Regions from separate parts of the Xanthomonas sp. NCPPB 3174 genome, predicted to be linked through region 1. Evidence: predicted binding sites of a transcription regulator. Region 1 holds the regulator's gene; the other holds the start of a gene.

Region 1 (6,012 bases):
GGCGTTGGCGGCGACCAGGAACTCGACCCGCTCGGCGCCGGCCGGGTCCGGCCGCTCCGTCTCATGCGGCTCGAGCTGTATCAGGAAGCGGCCGCCGCCCATGCCCAGTTCGCCGATCAGTGCGGTGGTGTCGTGCGAGAGCGCCTGCGCGCCGCGGTCGCGGGTGGCGGTCAGGGCGGCCGCGGCGTCGCGCCAGGCCTGGGTGGCCTGGGCGATCTCGGCGTCGAGCACGTCCAGCCGCTCGCCGGCGCCGCGCAGGCTCTCCACTTCGGCCAGCAGGGCGTCGCGGTGCCCGGCCAGCGCGTCCACCCCGATCCGGTGCTTGCGCGCCAGGTCGTGCAGTCGGCCGAGCTTGCGTTCCATCTCATCGAACTGCGCCGGGTCGGCATCCAGGTCGTCGCGGACCCGGTCGATCAGCGCCAGCGCTTCCTCCAGCTGGATGCCGGCGCTGTCGATTAGCGCCTGCACCTCGGCCAGGCGCGGGTCGTACTCGCCGACCTTGCCGAGTTCGTGGCGGGTCTGCTGCAGCAGGTCCAGCACCGCCGGCGCCTCGTCGCCGTTGAGCCGCTGTGCCGCGCCCTCGCAGGCGCCGATCAGCGCGGCGGCGTGGGCCTGGCGGCGGTGGTTGGCGTCCAGGGCAGCGATCGCCGCCGGGTCCAGGTCCTCGCGCTGCAGTTCGGCCAGCTGGTGCTGCAGGAAACCGATGCGGTCGCTGACGTCGCCCTGCGCCAGCAGGGTCTCGCGCTCGCTGAGCAGGCCCTGCCAGCGGACGGCGGCGGCGCGCACCGCGGCGCGTTCGGCCTCGTTGCGGGCGTAGGCGTCGAGCAGACCGAGCTGGCTGCCGCGCGAAAGCAGGGCCTGGTGTTCGTGCTGGCCGTGGATCTCGACCAGGTGGCCGGCCAGTTCGGCCAGTTGCGACAGGGTCACCGGGCGGCCGTTGATCCAGGCGCGGGAGCCGCCGTCGGCGCGGATCACCCGGCGCAGTTGGCAGTGTTCGTCGTCGTCGAGTTCGTTCTCGCGCAGCCAGGCGCGCGCCTGGGCGGGGGGCGCGAACTCGGCCGACAGTTCGGCGCGGTCGGCGCCGTGGCGGACCACGCCGCTGTCGGCGCGCAGCCCGGACAGGAAGCCGAGCGCGTCCACCATCAGCGACTTGCCGGCGCCGGTTTCGCCGGACACTACGGTCATGCCGGGGCCGAATTCCAGTTCGGTGCCGCGTACGACGGCGAAATCCTTGATCGAGAGATGTCTGAGCATGGGGTCTGCATCCGGAGCCGCGCAACGCTAGCATGCGCGGGTAGGTGGGCCAATGACTTGCCAAGCCGGCGTGCAGACATTATCTAAGGGCCAGTCTCACGGGTTGATTCCATGCGCGCTTCCCCGGTCCATTCCAGCCTCGATCCGCGTGCCCGGCAGCTGCTGCGCACGCTGATCTCGCGCTATATCCGCGACGGCGAGCCGGTCGGCTCGCAGACCCTGGCCCGGCATGCCGGGCTGGACGTGAGCCCGGCGACGATCCGCAACATCCTGGCCGACCTGGAGGACGCCGGGCTGCTCAGCTCGCCGCACACCTCGGCCGGACGCGTGCCCACCGCCACCGGCTACCGGGTGTTCGTCGACAGCCTGGTGCAGATGCGCCCGCCGGCCGAAGGCGAGGTGGCGCGGCTGCGCGCGGAGATGGCCAATGCCGCCGGCACCCAGGCATTGCTGGGCAGCGCTTCGGAACTGTTGTCGGCCATGACCCACTTCGTCGGCGTGGTCAGCGCGCCCAAGCGCGAGCAGTTCGCGTTCCGGCATATCGATTTCGTGCCGCTGGACGCTCGGCGGGTGCTGGCGATCCTGGTGTTTGCTGACAACGAGGTGCAGAACCGCGTCATCGAGCCGCGCAAGGTCTACGAGCCGGCCGAACTGGAGCGGGTGGCCAACTATCTGAACCGGCATTTCGCCGGGCGCGCCCTGGCTGACATCCGTGCCAGCCTGCTGCGCGACCTGCGCCACGCCCGCGACGAGATGGAGCAGTTGCTGGCGCACAGCGTCGAGCTGGCCGAGCAGGCGCTGGCCCCGGCCGGCGACGACATGGTGCTGGCCGGGCAGACCAAGCTGATGGGCGTGCAGGACCTGTCGGACCTGGAGCGGCTGCGCGAACTGTTCGAGGTCTTCGCCAGCAAGCGCGAGATCCTGCAGCTGCTCGAGCGCACCATCCGCGCGCCCGGCGTGCGCATCTTCATCGGCGAGGAGACCGGCATGGTGCCGCTGGAGAGCGTGTCGCTGGTGACCGCCCCGTACATGGCCGGCGGCCAGGTACTGGGCGTGCTGGGCGTGATCGGCCCCAAGCGCATGGACTACGACCGGGTCATCCCCCTGGTCCAGACTGCCGCCGACGTCCTCGGCGCACGCCTGGACCCGTCCCCGCCCGGCGACCGCTGAGCCAGCACTAGCAAAGCACCGCCGCGCCCGGCCGAATCCCCAATCCCGAATCCCCGCTTTTCAGCAGCCGAATGGCTGATCATCCCGGCCTCACTTGAATCCGCCCGCACCGCCCACATAGGTGGTCCGGTAAGGCGGGACGTACCCCGCCAGGGATACGGACATGACGCAAGAACACCCCGAATTCGATTCCGAACACCTGACCGAGGCGCAGCAGCCCTCGAGCGATCCGCTGCAGGCGGAGATCGAGACGCTGCGCAGTGAACTGGCCCTGGTCAAGGCCGACGCCCTGCGCGAGCGGGCCGACCTGGAGAATCAGCGCAAGCGCATCGCCCGCGACGTGGAGCAGGCGCGCAAGTTCGCCAACGAGCGCCTGCTCGGCGACCTGTTGCCGGTGTTCGACAGTCTGGACGCTGGGCTGAGCGCCGCCGGCAGCGAGCCCAGCCCGCTGCGCGACGGCCTGGAGCTGACCTACAAGCAGTTGCTCAAGGTCGCCGCCGACAACGGCCTGACCCTGCTCGACCCGACCGGCGAGCCGTTCAACCCGGAGCATCACCAGGCGATCAGCCAGGCCGAGGCCGAGGGCGTGGCGCCGGGGCACGTGATCCAGGTGTTCCAGAAGGGCTACCTGCTCAACGACCGCCTGCTGCGGCCCGCCCTGGTGGTGGTGGCCAAGCACGACTGAGCGCCGGCCGCCTCGCCTGAACCCGGCGCGGCAGCCGTGGAACGCTAATTTGCGGCGATGGCTTGAATGACCCGCGGCCATCCCTATATCCGAACCAGATCCCGGCACTGGCCGGCTACACGACCTTTCAGGAGTCATTGCAATGGGCAAGATCATCGGCATCGACCTGGGCACGACCAATTCGTGCGTGGCGATCATGGACGGCGGCAAGGCCCGCGTCATCGAGAATTCCGAGGGTGACCGCACCACGCCGTCGATCGTCGCATACACCAAGGACGGCGAAGTCTTGGTGGGCGCCTCGGCCAAGCGCCAGGCCGTCACCAACCCCAAGAACACCTTCTATGCGGTCAAGCGCCTGATCGGCCGCAAGTTCACCGACGCCGAAGTGCAGAAGGACATCGGCCTGGTGCCGTACAGCATCGTCCAGCACGACAACGGCGACGCCTGGGTGGCCACCGCCGACGGGCGCAAGCTGGCCTCGCAGGAAATCTCCGCGCAGGTGCTGGAGAAGATGAAGAAGACCGCCGAGGCGTTCCTGGGCGAGACCGTCACCGAGGCGGTCATCACCGTGCCGGCGTACTTCAACGACAGCCAGCGCCAGGCGACCAAGGACGCCGGCCGCATCGCCGGCCTGGACGTCAAGCGCATCATCAACGAGCCGACCGCCGCGGCGCTGGCCTACGGCCTGGACAAGGGCCAGGGCGGCGACCGCAAGATCGCCGTGTACGACCTGGGCGGCGGCACCTTCGACGTGTCGATCATCGAGATCGCCAACGTCGACGGCGAGAAGCAGTTCGAAGTGCTGGCCACCAACGGCGACACCTTCCTCGGCGGCGAAGACTTCGACAAGCGCGTCATCGACTACCTGGTGGAAGAGTTCAACAAGGACCAGGGCATCGACCTGCGCAAGGATCCGCTGGCGCTGCAGCGCCTGAAGGACGCCGCCGAGCGCGCCAAGATCGAACTGTCGTCCTCGCAGCAGACCGAGGTCAACCTGCCGTACGTCACCGCCGACGCGTCGGGCCCGAAGCACCTCAACATCAAGCTGACCCGGGCCAAGCTCGAGGCGCTGGTGGAGGACCTGGTCAAGCGCACCATCGATCCGTGCCGCACCGCGCTGAACGACGCCGGCCTGCGTGCCAGCGACATCACCGAGGTGATCCTGGTCGGTGGCCAGACCCGCATGCCGAAGGTGCAGCAGGCGGTGGCCGAGTTCTTCGGCAAGGAGCCGCGCAAGGACGTCAACCCCGACGAGGCCGTGGCGTTGGGCGCGGCGATCCAGGGCGGCGTGCTGGCCGGCGACGTCAAGGACGTGCTGCTGCTCGACGTGACCCCGCTGAGCCTGGGCATCGAGACCCTGGGCGGCGTGTTCACCAAGATCATCGAGAAGAACACCACCATCCCGACCAAGGCCTCGCAGGTGTTCTCCACCGCCGAGGACAACCAGTCGGCGGTGACCGTGCACGTGCTGCAGGGCGAGCGCGAACAGGCCCGCTTCAACAAGTCGCTGGCCAAGTTCGACCTGTCCGGCATCGAGCCGGCGCCGCGCGGCCTGCCGCAGGTGGAGGTGTCCTTCGACATCGATGCCAACGGCATCCTGCACGTGTCGGCCAAGGACAAGAAGACCAACAAGGAACAGAAGGTCGAGATCAAGGCCGGTTCGGGTCTGTCGGACGACGAGATCCAGCGGATGGTCGCCGACGCGGAAGCCAACCGCGAGGAAGACAAGAAGTTCCACGAGCTGGTGCAGGCGCGCAACCAGGCCGACGGCCTGATCCACGCCACCCGCAGCGCGATCACCGAGAACGGCAGCAAGGTCGGCGGCGATGTGATCGGCAAGGTCGAGTCGGCGCTGGCGGATCTGGAAACCGCGATGAAGGGCGACGACAAGGGCCAGATCGAGGCCAAGACCAAGGCGCTGGAAGAGGCCGGTCAGTCGCTGTACGCGGCCGCGGCGGCGGGCGAGCAGCAGCCGGGCGGCAACGCCGGCGGCGCGCATGCGTCCTCGGCCCAGTCCGACGACGTGGTCGACGCCGAGTTCACCGAAGTCAAGGACGACAAGAAGTAAGCCGGGATTGGGGATTTGGGATTGGGGATTCGCAAAGGCCTTGGCCTGTTGGTTCCCACTCCCATCCCTGTCCATCAAGTTTGTAAAAGCGGAAGAGCCGAGGCTCTCCGCTTTTGCATTGAACGAATCCCGACTCCCGAATCCCCAATCCCCGCCCTATGAGCAAACGCGACTATTACGAAGTGCTGGGTGTGGCCCGCACCGCCAGCGACGACGAGCTGAAGAAGGCCTATCGCCGTTGCGCGATGAAGTACCACCCGGACCGCAATCCCGGCGACCACGCCGCCGAGGCCGCGTTCAAGGAATGCAAGGAAGCCTATGAGGTGCTCTCCGACGGCAACCGCCGGCGCATGTACGACGCGCACGGCCACGCCGCGTTCGAGCACGGCATGGGCGGGATGGGCGGCGGCCCGGGCGGCCCGGACATGGGCGATATCTTCGGCGATATCTTCGGCAACATCTTCGGTGGCGCCGGCGGTGGCGGGCGTGCGCCGCGGCGTGGTGCCGACATCGGCTACGTGCTGGAGCTGGACCTGGAAGAAGCGGTGGCCGGCATCGAGCGTCGCATCGAAATCCCGACCCTGAGCGAATGCGAGCACTGCCACGGCAGCGGCTCGGAGGACGGCAAGGTCGAGACCTGCGGCACCTGCCACGGGCGCGGCCAGGTGCGCATCCAGCGCGGCATCTTCGCCATGCAGCAGACCTGCCCGCATTGCGCCGGTCGCGGCCAGATCGTGCAGAACCCGTGCGGCGAGTGCCATGGCGCCGGGCGTGTGGAAGAAACCAAGGTGCTGTCGGTGAAGATTCCCGCCGGCGTCGACAACGGCGATCGCAT
Region 2 (6,012 bases), 2.4 Mb from region 1:
TTCAGCTCGCCGATCGCGCTCAGCGCGCGCACCAGCGCCACGCCGCCACCCGGGACCACGCCTTCTTCCACCGCCGCACGGGTCGCGTGCAGGGCGTCTTCGACGCGCGCCTTCTTTTCCTTCATCTCGATCTCGGTCGAAGCGCCGACCTTGATCACCGCCACGCCGCCGGCCAGCTTGGCCACGCGCTCCTGCAGCTTCTCGCGGTCGTAGTCCGACGAGGTCTCTTCGATCTGCGCCTTGATCTGCTTGATGCGCGACTCGATCGCCGAGGTGTCGCCGGCGCCGTCGATGATGGTGGTGTTTTCCTTGGAGACCTGCACCTTCTTGGCGCGGCCCAGGTCCTTGATGGTCGCCTTCTCCAGCGCCAGGCCCACTTCCTCGGAGATCACGGTGCCGCCGGTCAGCACGGCCATGTCTTCCAGCATCGCCTTGCGACGATCGCCGAAGCCCGGAGCCTTGACCGCCACGACCTTGACGATGCCGCGGATGGTGTTGACCACCAGGGTCGCCAGCGCCTCGCCTTCCACTTCCTCGGCGACGATCAGCAGCGGCTTGCCGGCCTTGGCCACGCCTTCCAGCACCGGCAGCAGGTCACGCACGTTGGAGATCTTCTTGTCGTGCAGCAGCACGAACGGGTCGTCCAGGTCGGCCTGCTGGCTCTGCTGGTTGTTGATGAAGTACGGCGACAGGTAGCCGCGGTCGAACTGCATGCCCTCGACCACGTCCAGCTCGTTCTCCAGGCCCGAGCCTTCCTCGACGGTGATCACGCCTTCCTTGCCGACCTTCTTCATCGCGTCGGCGATGATGTTGCCGATCGACTCGTCGGAGTTGGCGGAGATGGTGCCGACCTGGGCGATGGCCTTGTCGTCGGCGGTGGGCTTGCTGATCTTCTTCAGCTCGGCCACGGCGGCCACGACGGCCTTGTCGATGCCGCGCTTGAGGTCCATCGGGTTCATGCCGGCGGCGACCGCCTTGGAACCCTCGCGGATCAGCGCCTGCGCCAGCACGGTGGCGGTGGTGGTGCCGTCGCCGGCATTGTCGGAGGTCTTGGAGGCGACTTCCTTCACCATCTGCGCGCCCATGTTCTCGAACTTGTCGGCCAGTTCGATTTCCTTGGCGACGGAGACGCCGTCCTTGGTGATGGTCGGGGCGCCGAAGCTCTTCTCAAGCACGACGTTGCGGCCCTTCGGGCCCAGGGTGGCCTTGACGGCATTGGCGAGGATGTTGACGCCGCGCACCATGCGCGAACGGGCGTCTTCACCGAAACGGATATCTTTGGCAGCCATGTGTGTTGCTCCGGGATTCGTGATTGGGGATTAGGGATTCGCTAAAGCGGAATTCGGGCGGAGATGTCGGGTCGCGCGGCGCCTGGCGCCTTTGCCAATCCCGAATCCCGATTCCCGAATCCCGCGATCGGGGGCTTTAGCCCACGATCGCCAGCACGTCGTCTTCGCGCAGCACCTTGTACTCGACGCCTTCGGCCTTGTAGCTGGAACCGGCGTACTGGCCGTAGATGACCTTGTCGCCGACCTTCAGCGCCGGGGCGCGCACGCTGCCGTTGTCCAGCGGCTTGCCGGCGCCGACGGCCACGACCTCACCCTTGGTGGACTTTTCCTTGGCCGAATCCGGGATCACGATGCCGCCGGCGGAGATTTCGTCGGCTTCGATCGGCTTGACTACGACGCGGTCGTGAAGCGGCTTGATGCTCATTGAGTGAGACCTCTTAAGTGATTGATTGGTCTAGGAAAGGCCGGCGATGTTAGCACTCGCACATGACGACTGCCAGCAACGCTCGCGAAAAAACCCGGTAGCGCCGGGATGCGCCTGATGTAGTGCCGCGGCGGTGGCTTTCAAGGGCCAGGGGCAAAAAATTTTTGCCGAAGACGTGCGTTGCATGCCAAGCAGTGACCGAATCCCGTCACAGTGTCACAGAGTCGGGCTAGGCTGGGCGGACCCAGGGGGGGATCCATCACCAAAAGGAGTTGTCGATGAAGCCATCCGCCGTTGCACTGCCGCTGGCCTGCCTGCTCGCCCTTGCCGGACCGGCCCAGGCCGCCGTGTTCATCAACGAATTGCATTACGACGATGCCACCGCCGCCGGCGACACCGGCGAAGGCGTGGAGATCGTCGCCACCGCCGGGGAGAGCCTGAGCGGCTACCGCGTCTACCTGTACAACGGCAGCAACCCCGGCTCGGCCACCGTCTACGCCAACAGCGCGGTGCCGGCCGGCAACCTGGTCAGCTGCGGCGGGCAGGTACGCATCGCCACCGTCAGCTATGCCAGCAACGGTATCCAGAACGGGCCCAACGACGGCCTGGCGCTGGTCGACGGCAACGGCCAGGTGGTGCAGTTCCTCAGCTACGAGGGCGCCATCACCGGCGGCGGCGGCCCCGCCGCGGGCATGACCAGCCAGAACCTGCCGGTCAGCGAGAGCAACAGCACCCCGGCCGGCACCTCGCTGCAGCTGCGCGGCAACGGCAGCGCCGCGGCCGATTTCAGTTGGAGCGACAGCGCCACCAGCACCTTCGGCGCCTGCAACAACGGCCAGACCTTCGCCGGCGGCGGCGGCAGCAATGCCGCGCCGACGGTGACCGCCACCACCCCGACCCAGGGCGCCACCGACTTCCCCGCCGCCGGCGACCTGGCGGTTACCTTCAGCGAGGCGGTGAGCCTGGCCAGCGGTGCGTTCGGCCTGAGCTGCCAGCAGTCCGGCAGCGTGGCGCTGACCTACCCCAGCAGCGGCACCCAGTTTTCGCTGTCCACCAACACCGCGCTGAAGGCCGGCGAGAGCTGCACCCTGAGCATCGTCGCCGCGCGCGTCAGCGATGCCGACGGCGCGCACCCGGCGCAGGACCGCAGCGTCGCCTTCACCGTGGCCAGCGGCTCGGGCGGCGGCAGCGGCGCCGGCACCTATTATTCGCACGTCAACACTTCCAGCCCCAGCCAGTTGCGCTGCTCGCTGCACGAGACGATCAAGGGCCACACCGTCTACCCGTACAGCAGCAGCTCCGGCACCGACACCTGGGCCATCCTGGAGATCGCCGACGAGGATCCGAACAACAGCCAGCGCGTCCTCGACGCCTACCGCAACCGCAGCTACGCCAAGGGCACCGATCGCGCCGGCAGCGGCAGCGGCCTGAAGTACAACCGCGAGCACAGCTGGCCGAACTCGCTGGGCTTCGGCACCGCCACCGGCAACAAGGGCCTGCCCTACGCGCCGTACACCGACACCCACATGCTGTACCTGACCGACGCCACCTGGAACGCCGACCGCGGCAACAAGCCCTACGCCAAGTGCGACAGCAACTGCGGCGAGCGCGCCACCGAGGCCAACGCCGGCTTCGGCGGCGGCAGCGGCCCCTACCCGGGCAACTCCAACTGGGTGCGGACCCCGGACGGCAACAGCGGCACCTTCGAGGTGTGGGACCACCGCAAGGGCGACATGGCGCGTGCGGTGATGTACATGGCGATCCGCTATGAAGGCGGGGTCGACGCCAAGACCGGGCAGTCCGAGCCGGACCTGGAGCTGACCGACGACCGCAGCAAGATCGTCAAGACCTCGTCCTCGCCGGCCTACATGGGCCTGCTGTCGACCCTGATCGCGTGGAGCCAGCAGGATCCGCCGGACGACGCCGAGCGCGCTCGCAACGAGGTGATCTACAGCTTCCAGGGCAACCGCAACCCGTTCATCGACCACCCGGAGTGGGCGACCTCGTCGCTGTTCACCTCGGCCAAGCCGGCCAGTTGCCAGTTGGTCAACTGAGCCGTGTGGCCTCGCCCGCTGCGGCTGCAGCGGGCGGGGATTCGGGATTCGGGATTCGGGATTCAGAGCGGCGCCGGCTTTCCCCACGGTCGCCGCCAAAGCGCGGCCGGCATCCCTATACTGTCGGCCGCATGTCCGCGCCCGCCCTCCGCTTGTTGCTCAGCACCTGCCCCGACTCGGCCAGCGCCGCGCGGATCGCCCAGGCGCTGGTCGACGAGCGCCTGGCCGCCTGCGTCAGCCGCCTACCCGGCGTGCAGTCCACCTACCGCTGGCAAGGCGAGATGGAACACGGCGAGGAAGTGCTGCTGCTGATCAAGACCGCCGCCGACCGCCTGCCCGCCCTGCGGCAGCGGCTGTGCGCGTTGCACCCCTACGAGGTCCCCGAACTGGTCGAACTCGAGGTGACCGGCGGCCTGCCGGCCTACCTGCAGTGGGTACATGCCGAAACCCGTGAGGAACCCTAAGCCGATGACCCTGCTGCACCGCCTCGCCGCCCTGTGCCTGCTGGCCGTGGCCGCCTTCCCCGCCCTGGCGATCAGCGAAAAGGACTTGCTGCCGGTGGACCAGGCCTTCGCGCTCAGCGCGCAGGCGCCCGAACGCGGCCGCATCGCACTGCACTGGGACATCGCCAAGGGCTACTACCTGTACCGGCACCGCATCGCGGTGAAGGTGATCGGCGGCTTCAAGCCCAACCCGACCCTGCAGTTGCCGGCCGGCCACAAGAAGACCGACCCGTACTTCGGCGAGGTGGAGACCTACCGCGACGCGTTGAATGCAGTGCAGAGCGGCATCGCCGACCCCGGCACCGACCGCGTGCAGGTCGAGGTGCGCTACCAGGGCTGCGCCGATGCCGGCGTGTGCTACCCGCCGCAGAAGCGCCTGCTCGAAGTGACCCTGCCGGCCGCCACTGCCTCCGCCGATGCCGCGCCGCCACCGGCGGCGACGGGCGGGCTGCCGGGCAGCGGCCCGGGCGCGGGCAACGGGGCCAAGCCGCTGTTCGGTCCCGGCCCTGGCGCCGCTGCGGTGCAGGGTCTGCCGCTGCCGTCGGACCAGGCGTTCCATTTCGAAGCCATCGCCAACGACGGCAATACGCTGTTGCTGCGCTTCACCCCGGCACCCGGCTACTACCTCTATCGCGACCGCACCGCGCTGGCGCTGGAGGGCGCGCCCGGCATCCGCACCGGCATGCCGCGCTGGCCGCAGGGCAGCTCGCACCAGGACGAACACTTCGGCAAGGTGGTGGTGTACTTCGACCAGGCCGAGGTCACCGTGCCGCTGCAGCGCCAGCGCGCCGATGCCGCCGCCGCGACCCTGGTGGCGACCTTCCAGGGCTGCCAGACCGACGGCATCTGCTACCCGCCGATGACCCGGCGGGTGAAGCTGGCGCTGCCCAGGGGCACCGTCACCCCGGCCGACCAGGCCGAGGTCAGCCCGCTGCTGGTGACGCCGCTGGACAGCCGCCAGGCCGACGCCAACGACGCGGCCGCGGCCACCGCCGCCGATGCCTTGCCGGCGACGCCGGACGCCTCCGCGCACAACGCCGCGCGCAGCGCCGCACCGCCGCCGGCCACGCAGAACCTGCTGTGGATCCTGCTGCTGGCGCTCGGCGGCGGGCTGCTGCTGAACCTGCTGCCGTGCGTGCTGCCGATCCTGTCGCTGAAGGTGCTGGGCCTGGCGCAGAGCGGCGAGAGCCGCGGCCGCGCCCGCAGCCATGCGCTGTGGTACACGCTGGGCGTGCTCGCCTCCTTCGCCGTGATCGGCGGCATCGCCGTGGCCGCGCGGCTGCTGTGGGGCTTCCAGCTGCAGCGCCCGGGCTTCGTCGCGGTGCTGGTGTACCTGATGTTCGTGGTCGGGCTGAGCCTGTCGGGCGTGTTCACCCTCAGCGCCAATCTGGGTGGCGTCGGCCAGTCGCTGTCCACGCGCAGCGGCCCGGTGGGCGACTTCTTCACCGGCGTGCTGGCCTGCGTGGTGTCCAGCGCCTGCATCGGCCCGTTCATGGGCCCGGCGCTGGGCTATGCGCTGACCGCGCCGGCGGCGGCGGCGATGCTGGTGTTCCTGACCCTGGGCCTGGGCCTGGCGCTGCCGTTTCTGCTGATCGGCTTTGTGCCGTCGCTGGCCAGGCGCCTGCCCAAGCCGGGCGCGTGGATGGAGACGCTCAAGCAGGTGCTGGCGTTCCCGATGTACCTGAGCGCGATCTGGCTGTTGTGGGTGCTGGGCAAGCAGCGCGGCGTGGACGCGGTGGCGC

The links. Region 1 encodes HrcA, which represses chaperone genes, less so after heat shock. Its sites were predicted from a motif close to TTNGCACTCNNNNNNNNNGAGTGCNAA; they were not measured.
Region 2: a site for HrcA is predicted at 1,763-1,789, ahead of AC1PK7_RS19460 (co-chaperone GroES). Genes of this name have one in related genera too.

The regions. Positions count from the first base shown of each region.
Region 1 covers NZ_CM161517.1:2,109,171-2,115,182, forward strand. Annotated here, with positions in the region: gene recN (DNA repair protein RecN) at 1-1,254, opposite strand, end outside; gene hrcA (heat-inducible transcriptional repressor HrcA) at 1,366-2,424, shown strand; gene grpE (nucleotide exchange factor GrpE) at 2,588-3,109, shown strand; gene dnaK (molecular chaperone DnaK) at 3,252-5,177, shown strand; gene dnaJ (molecular chaperone DnaJ) at 5,336-6,012, shown strand, end outside.
Region 2 covers NZ_CM161517.1:4,525,171-4,531,182, forward strand. Annotated here, with positions in the region: gene groL (chaperonin GroEL) at 1-1,289, opposite strand, end outside; gene AC1PK7_RS19460 (co-chaperone GroES) at 1,426-1,713, opposite strand; gene AC1PK7_RS19465 (endonuclease) at 1,992-3,767, shown strand; gene cutA (divalent-cation tolerance protein CutA) at 3,899-4,231, shown strand; gene AC1PK7_RS19475 (protein-disulfide reductase DsbD family protein) at 4,236-6,012, shown strand, end outside.